DNA from 2 places in the Sinobaca sp. SA16-1 genome. Region 2 is predicted to be linked to the other one. Evidence: predicted binding sites of a transcription regulator. Region 2 holds the regulator's gene; the other holds the start of a gene.
The links. The regulator LexA, encoded in region 2, represses DNA repair genes until DNA is damaged. The targets are predictions, from matches to a motif close to CGAACATATGTTCG.

Region 1 (4,290 bases), on a different contig from region 2:
TAGCCAAAATAGTTGCGCTCCACTCTCCAAAACCGGAGGCATGCTTTAATCCAATGACCCAGCCTATTTCAAATAAGGCGGCCACCACAATTTTGATCCAATCTTTATTCACAGGAAACCTCCTTATCCGCGCATACAAAAAGCCCAGGCGCTACCTTCTCTTTAGAAGATCTCCCGGGCTTTTTTCCCTCCGTGCCAGCATGCTTTATACATGCTGTGTTTTCTCTTGGACCAGTCCGGCACGACGCCGCGGAACCCTAGAAAACAATTTGATGTCAGTATAGCTTACAAATTCTTCAAAATCAAGTGTCTTTCTTTTTTCTATCATCCGGCAGACTCTCTGTATAAGCCGGCCGGTGCCTTGTATCTTCTTCGGTTACCTGGATATGATCATTGACCGTACGCTTGCGGCCCATCGTAATATCATCATAAGGAGTAAAATCATTGGAAGAGGAAGGCAGGCTTCCTTTTCGGATCGTATAAAACAGGCCGTAAATAAATGCTCCCACCAGAACAGATGCGATAACAAATCCCATGTTCATCCCTCCTCTTCCTTTTCATTTTACTATAAGCGGAAGAGGAAGCCCCGTTTCACGACTTATCTGCTTTGGAAGGAAAGACAAATTCCACCTTGCCTTCGTTCAGCTTCAGCTTCGCATCAAATGGGGCTTTCCCTTTAAATCCTTTAATCAGGTTTGTTTCCCCGGACTGGCAGAGTTTTTTAATCTGGGCCGAAGAAATCGTTTTGCGCAGCAGGGTTTTTGGAAACGTCTGCTTGCAGCCATTTGAATAATTCGTGCACCCATAAAAATTGCGCCGGTTCATAATGTAACCTTCTTTACAGGTGGGACAGAGCACAATAGGTTCGGACTTGGCTGCTTTTTTTCCTTTGCCCTCTTCTTTGTCAGCTTCCGATACGGTAAGAGCATCTACTGCCTGCGGTACTTTTTCCACCAGGTCTCTTGTGAATGCCGACGTTTGTTCGATGAACGCTTCTTTCTGCGCCTCGCCTTCTCCGATTTTCCTCAAAAACAATTCCCATTTAGCGGTCATCTCCGGCTTGGAAAGAAGTGTTCCTTCTACGGCTTCACACAACAGCTCACCTTTACGGGTTACGTGCACGATATTTTTCTGCACGCTGATATATTCCTGGCGGATCAATGTTTTAATAATACCGCTGCGGGTCGCTTCTGTGCCGAGTCCTTCTACTTCCTGGAGCGCCGTTTTGGCTTCTTCATCTTCTTCAATCCATTTTCCGCACGTCTTCATCATGTTGATCAGCTGGCCTTCTGTGTAGGGTGAAGGCGGCTTAGTCGTTCCTTCTTCAATGGAGACGGCTGCATCCACTCCCATGCCTTTCTCCAAAGGAGGAAGAACGGGAGGAGCGTTCGGATCTTTTTTGGCAGGGGCCGTTTTTGCCGAAAAGCATTCCTTCCACCCTTTGACCCGCTCTACCTTGCCTTTGCTGAAAAACAGCAGGTCTTTTACATTCGTCGTAACGGTCGTTTCATCATATTCATAGTCATGATGAAACATAGCAATCGCGCTCTGGACAATTTCCATATAGACTTTCCGCTGGTCTGCCGTCAGCTTTTGAAGAGCCGCTTCAGTCGGTATTTTTTTAGTTGGGATAATCGCATAGTGCTCTTTTACTTTACTGCCGTCTACAAACCGCCGGCCCGGATAGTCGGTCGCCGGTTCAAATACTTTTCCAGCTGTCGCCTGGTATTTGGATAAATTGCTTTTAATGTAGGCGAACTCATTGTTCGTAATATGATGGGAATCCGTCCGCGGGTAAGTGATCAGCTTTAACGGCTGATCGTAGAGAGACTGGGCAATTTCAAGCGTACGGGATGGGCTGAGCTTATATTTTTTATTCATCGTCGTCTGCAGGCTTGATAAGGAATGAAGCAGCGGCGGCTTGATTTTTTTACGGCTTACCTTCACTTCTGAGACTTCGCCCATCTCCTTTTTTCCAATATCGTGCTTTTTAAGCAGAGCTTCTGCATCTGCTGCCTTTTTGTGACGGATTTTCGCTTTGCCTTTATACGTTCCGGTTGGTGCTTTAAACGTTCCTTCTACGTCAAAATAAGGCTCCGGCTTAAACCGTTGGATTTCCATATGCCTGTCATAAATCAATTTCAGCGTTGGCGTTTGGACACGGCCGACACTGAATACGGATTTAATGCCCTTCCTTTGAAGCAGCAGCGTATAAAGGCGGCTTGCGTTCATCCCAACCATCCAATCCGATACCTGCCGCGCCTGAGCTTCCTGATAAAGAGCCATATACGCATCCCCGGCACGGAGCTGCTGGAATCCTTTAATGACTTCATTCTTTTCCAGGCTGTTAATCCACAGGCGTTTGGACGGCTTATGGGAAGCGCCTGCTTTTTCAATAATGCTGCGGGCGATATTTTCTCCTTCGCGGTCGCAGTCGGTGGCAATAATAATTTCATCCGCCGCCTGCAGAAACTTACGCACAATGTGAAACTGTTTTCTCGTTTTGGCAGCAGTCTTCCATTCAAACCGTTCTGGAATCATCGGAAGCTGTACGAGACTCCAGCGTTTCCAGGCCTGCTCATACTCCGCCGGGGATTTGAGTTCGACGAGGTGGCCTACGCCCCATGTAAGCACAGCTCCTTCAGGAAACTGCTCACATGCCCCTATATTTATATACCCTTCCCCTTTGCCGCCTTTCGGAAATGCTTCAGCATAGGCTTTGGCCTGACTCGGTTTTTCTGCTAATATTACTGGCATGAGTATGTCTACCCCTTTATGTTAAAATATCCTTGCTGGATGCGGAACAAATGTTCTTTACATTATACGACGCACAGACACGGACTGCAAAGCAGGTTTGTAAAGATATCCACTTTTCATAAGGGAAGCCCGCTGTCTCCATTACGGATACAGCGGGCTTTTTGTTTATTTTATTAATACAGTTCTTTAAGCGCGTTTTTGGAAAACGGAACAATCGCATCTGCGTTGTTTTCTTTCACTTTTTGGACCCAGGCCGGATCTGATAAAAGCGGCCGTCCAATAGCTACAAGATCAAACTCGTTTTCTTCAAGCCGTTCCACAAGCTGATCAATACTTGTCATTTCCGCCTGTGTTCTTTCTGTAAAGGCATCATTTAAGCCGATGGATCCGACTGTAATAACCGGAAGGCCTGTCAATTCTTTCGTCCAGCCGGCAAGATTTAAAGAAGAACCTTCAAATTCCGGCTCCCAGAATCTTCTTGTGGAGCAATGGTACACATCCACGCCTGCTTCGGTGAGCGGCGCCAGAAATTCACGAAGCTCGTCCGGCGTCTGTGCCAGCTTCGCTTCAAAATCCGTCATTTTCCACTGGGAAAAACGAAAGATAATAGGAAAGTCTTCTCCCACTGCTTTACGGCAGGCTTTGATTACATCTGCAGCAAAACGGGTGCGTTCTACAGTATTGCCTCCGTACTCATCCGTTCTTTTATTCGTTACGTCCCAGAAAAACTGGTCAATCAGGTAACCATGGGCTCCGTGGATTTCAATACCATCAAATCCGATATCTTTAGCCGCCTTAGCTGCTTCTGCATAAGCCTGAATAATTAGTTCCATTTCATCTTCAGAAAGCGGGTCCACGACCTTTTCTCCGTGAAGGTTTAAGCCGGAAGGTCCTACCGGCGGTACAGATTTACTGCTGTCATCCAGCGGTCTCGTCATTCCTACATGCCATAGCTGCGGCACAATTCTGCCGCCTGCTTCATGTACGGCTTCTACAACCTTTTTCCATCCGTTCAGTGCATCTTCTCCGTAAAAACGGGGAATATTTTCATTATCCAGGCTGGCTGGATGGCTGATTCCGGTTCCCTCTGTTACGATCAGTCCTACCTCGCTCTCCGCACGGCGGCGGTAATAGGATACAACATTTTCATCAGGAACGCCTCCCGGGGAAAAGTTTCTCGTCATCGGAGCCATTACGGTCCGGTTTTTCATGTGAAGATCTTTTATGCTCCAAGGCTGGAATAGAGCGTTTATTGATTTTGATTCTGTCAGTTGACTGCTCATATGAAGTGCCACGATCCTTTCTATTTAAAAATCCACGCAGGTCAAAATAACCAATCCTGCTTATGCACAGGTTGTATTGTACGCTTCTGTTTTTTAGAAGTACACCAATCTGCATGCACTGCTCCAGGCTGAGGCGTTTTTATGGTTTCTTTCTGAAAATGAAGCTTCCAGCTTATCGAAAAAGGCGAAACGTGATAGACTAAAAACCGTGATTATATCGTTAAACCAAGGTATGGAGGATGGAATATTA
Region 2 (4,290 bases):
GTTGGAGTATGCCGAAGAATTCCAGCATGCGGAGATTCAGCAGGTTATAAAGCATACAGATGAGCATTATACCGTCGTTACAAAAGTAACAAAATAAAAAAGCTCTCAAGCGTGAGAGCTTTAGATGATTATTTTTTTTGGATTTCAACTGCTTTATGCTCAATTTCATCGTACGAGTTAGTGCCGTTAGCGTAATCTTTTACCATACTCTCAAATGACCGGAATAATCGTTCATCCGCCGGGTCCTGCAGGTTAAGGCCCAATGAATCAGCAACTTCCTTTTGGTCCCGTCGAAAAGCGTCATCGGCTTCAAACGTATTTCCTTCTTTATATTTGTCCATATGATGGTCAACAAACTTTTTAATAATATCCACATGTATCTCTCCTTTGTTTAAATGGTCTCTTTGTTCTCTTCCCGGTTCCCGGGATATCAAAACGATGAAGCAGGAAGAACCGATTTGAAGCACCTCCAGGCAGAAAGCGCACAATTTTAAGATGGAATACAAGGGACAAGGACTCTCCCTTGAAGGATACGGTATACTGTAGGATAATGGCATACGGAAAGGGGATGGAACGAATATGGTAAGTGGAAGAAATACAGAAGATATGATTATGGATTTAGCGAGTCAGCTTTCTATCGAGCAGGCAAGAAACAAAATTTTATGGGATCTTATTCTACGTCATAATGTACTTTCTCAAAAAGATGTTGATAAAGAAGTAGAAAAGCATTATGAAACCTATCGCACCACTTCTTATGAAGAATTAACCGGGTTTAACTTAAGAGAAGACACCAAGCCGGTAAAAGAACCAGAACCAGAAGAATAAAAAAAAGCGTTCCCTGCAGGGGACGCTTTTTTAATGCCTTACGACATCAAGAAATAGAAAAAAGATAGATTTTACTGCGGTAAATACGAGAAGAAAAATGAACACCAGAACCAGTATAGTAAGAGCGAGAGTCTCCTGAAAATGGAGAATATCGATCAAAATTAAGTTAGCAAGCACAGCGGAAATTACGCCGATAAATAATGTACTGTTAAATACACGTTCCATTATATTAGATGCAGCCATTTCAACATCTCCTGATTAGTATAGATTCCGCTCTTGTGAAATAGTGAGCGTTGTTTGCCTTATTCCTATTAAACCGCATTAGAGACGTGAAATCAATGTCTAAAAAGTGACAAAACAGCGAAAAAAATGACTAACTGGTGAACAATAGAAAAAAAGAAGCAAATAAAAATAGAATACCCAGTGGGCATTCTATTTTTCGTATATATCATCGGCAAGCAGCTTAATAGGACTGCCGCACTGAGGGCAATTCTGGTATTCCTGATCAATAGCAGCATCGCTTAGATCAGAAGCCGGCATCTGCACCTCTGCTTTTGTTTCTTTGCCGCATGAATGGCATTTAATATAGAGCAATGGCTTATCTCCTTTCCATGATCATAGCTGTATTTAATTATATATTTGTATACCACAACAGGTTTTTTCAAAACCTCTCAATGAAAAAACGGCTTTCTTCAATAATGAAGGAAGCCGTTTTCTATTCGTTAATGAATGGTGCGGAAAACGCCGATGACTTTACCAAGAACAGTACAGTCATCAAGAATAATAGGGTCCATGGCTGCATTTTCAGGCTGCAGGCGGATATAACCGCTCTCCCTGTAAAAACGCTTTACGGTCGCTTCGAGCTCTTCGGTCATTGCTACAATAATGTCTCCGTTGTTTGCTGTCTGCTGCTGTCTGACAATAACCAGGTCTTTATCGTAAATACCGGCTTCAATCATACTTTCCCCCTGAATAGTAAGGACAAAAACATTCTCATGTTCATTTGCCACCATACGTTCCGGAAGAGGAATGTATTCCTCTATGTTTTCGATAGCTGTAATGGGTTCACCGGCTGTAACTTTACCGAGCATCGGAACGTACACAGCAGAGCTTTCGGATATTTCAGGCGGTGCATCTTCAAAAGACAGCACCTCTATTGCTCTTGGTTTAGTAGGATCGCGTCGAATAAAACCTTTGCTTTCAAGCCTGGATAAATGTCCGTGCACGGTAGAACTGGAAGCGAGTCCCACAGCTTCTCCGATTTCCCGGACAGACGGGGGATAGCCTTTTAGACGTACTTCCCCTTTTATATAGTCAAGTATTTGTTCTTGTCGTTTTGATAATTTAGTCAAAGTCCCGGCACCTCCTGTGCGTGTAATGTTATTTTAAAAAATTGTATCATGAATAATACGAACATGCAAACATCCGTTCTAATTTTACTTGACGGGAACAGAAGTTCTTATTATACTTTTAAAAAAGGGAACACACATTCTTAAAAACGGGGGAATTACAATGATTTCAAAAATAACGAATGTAACGATGCAGGAATGGATGATATTATTACTATTTGCAGCATCAATTTTATTTCTAATTATAGCCGTCCAGATTAATGCACCAGATGCAGAAGCAGGTTTTGTTTATGAAGACGATATAACGGAGGAAGCAGAAGAGCTTCAGATCGAACAGGAATTAACCGCCTATCAATGGGTGAATTATACCCTGGACTAATGAAAGTAATCAGAAGGTGAAGTGGGACGATGGAGAAGTGCATTATCTACTGCAGGGTGAGTACCGAAAAGAAAGAACAGCAGACTTCTCTGGAGCGGCAGGTGGAGGAATTGACATCTCTTGCCAAGAGAAACAATCTGCCTATTTATAAAACAATCAAAGAAGAACAGAGCGGCTATTCTATGGAAAGAGAAGGGCTGCTGGAGATGCTTGAAGACTTTTCGTCAGGAAAGGCTTCTATTTTGTGCGTGCAGGATGATACGAGACTTGGAAGAGGCCATGCAAAAGTAGCGGTCCTTCACGCCCTCCACAAAAGTGGAGTAACAATTTATTCCGTCCGGGAAAACGGCGTGCTTGAATTATCTGAGTCAGACAGTATGCTGATTGATATACTCTCCATCGTGGAGGAGCATCAGCGCAGGCTGCATAATTTTAAGATCAAGCGCGGAATGAAGCGGGCAGTAGAAAATGGCTACCGCCCCGATAAGAATTTAAAAAACCGGGGCCAGGGAGAGCGTGTAAAAAAAGAAGTGCCGATAGAAGAGATCATCAGGCTCCGTCAGCGGGACCTTCCCTTTTATGATATTGCCGCGACCCTGCGCGGACTCGGATACGATGTATCTAAAGCCACGGTGCACCGGCGCTACCGGGAGCATATGAAAAAAGAAGATGAACAGTCGTAGTGAAGGCTGAGCGCCTTTGGTGAGGCCCTATACCTTCCTATCCCTCCAGAACAAAGATGGTTCCGTTTGCATAAAAGCGGGTATATAAGTACCATTAATATAGAAGGATATTCATGGAAACGAACATAAAAGGGGGGAATATCATGTTATCCCAAGACAAAATTGCACGCATTAATGAGCTGTCCCAGCGCGCGAAGACAACCGGCCTGACGGAGTCTGAGAGCATAGAACAGCACGAACTGAGAGAAGAATACCTGCAGAGTTTCCGTTCGTCATTTAAAGACCAGCTTCATTCGGTTAAAGTAGTGGATCCTGAAGGCGCTGACGTTACCCCCGATAAGCTGGACCGATCAAAGAAAGAACGTAAAGTGTACCGCTCCAGATAGCGTGGCACACAAATATATTCTTCATCTGGCGTAATGATATTATATTCGTATATGAGCCGCTGCCCGAAGAGCGGAATCCGGAAGACCATTTTCGTTAAAACAATAGAGGATGGTCTTTTTAACGTGGTTACAACTCCGTTAAACAAAAGGAATTAGAAACAGCGGAGATGGTAGATCCGGCCTGTCAAAAGAAAGCCGGCACGATTTAGAAAAATTCCACGTATTTCGCCGCGATTCTTGTATAATAAAAAGAAAGCGTTTATTATTTATTCATGGATGGACGTTAATTACTAAACAGAGACAAGGGGAGAATACGATTATGGCAGCGCAGACTACAGCGACGCAATTAGAAAATTTAGCTATTAATACGATTCGTACGTTATCGATCGATAGCATTGAACGGGCTAATTCCGGTCACCCGGGATTACCTATGGGAGCGGCACCAATGGCCTTTACTTTGTGGACAGAGTGCATGAATCATAATCCTGGCAACCCGGAATGGTTTAACCGCGACCGTTTTGTTCTATCCGCGGGACACGGCTCTATGCTTTTATACAGCCTGCTTCATCTTACCGGCTATGACCTTTCTCTGGAAGAGCTTCAGAACTTCAGACAGTGGGGAAGCAAAACTCCGGGACACCCGGAATACGGCCATACACCAGGCGTTG

Region 1: a site for LexA is predicted at 2,801-2,814, ahead of AC5W2J_RS12375 (type IA DNA topoisomerase). Genes of this name have one in related genera too.

The regions. Positions count from the first base shown of each region.
Region 1 is NZ_JCAKFL010000004.1:106,861-111,150, forward strand. It holds gene AC5W2J_RS12365 (DMT family transporter) at 1-112, opposite strand, end outside; guanidine-I (ykkC/yxkD leader) riboswitch at 170-272, opposite strand; gene AC5W2J_RS12370 (hypothetical protein) at 303-536, opposite strand; gene AC5W2J_RS12375 (type IA DNA topoisomerase) at 592-2,757, opposite strand; gene AC5W2J_RS12380 (NADH:flavin oxidoreductase) at 2,931-4,040, opposite strand; gene AC5W2J_RS12385 (2OG-Fe dioxygenase family protein) at 4,290-4,290, shown strand, end outside.
Region 2 is NZ_JCAKFL010000003.1:628,443-632,732, forward strand. It holds gene AC5W2J_RS11150 (hypothetical protein) at 1-97, shown strand, start outside; gene AC5W2J_RS11155 (hypothetical protein) at 129-374, opposite strand; gene AC5W2J_RS11160 (hypothetical protein) at 580-825, shown strand; gene AC5W2J_RS11165 (hypothetical protein) at 856-1,068, opposite strand; gene AC5W2J_RS11170 (hypothetical protein) at 1,258-1,419, opposite strand; gene lexA (transcriptional repressor LexA) at 1,548-2,177, opposite strand; gene AC5W2J_RS11180 (hypothetical protein) at 2,338-2,553, shown strand; gene AC5W2J_RS11185 (YneB family resolvase-like protein) at 2,583-3,236, shown strand; gene AC5W2J_RS11190 (DUF896 domain-containing protein) at 3,380-3,622, shown strand; gene tkt (transketolase) at 3,942-4,290, shown strand, end outside.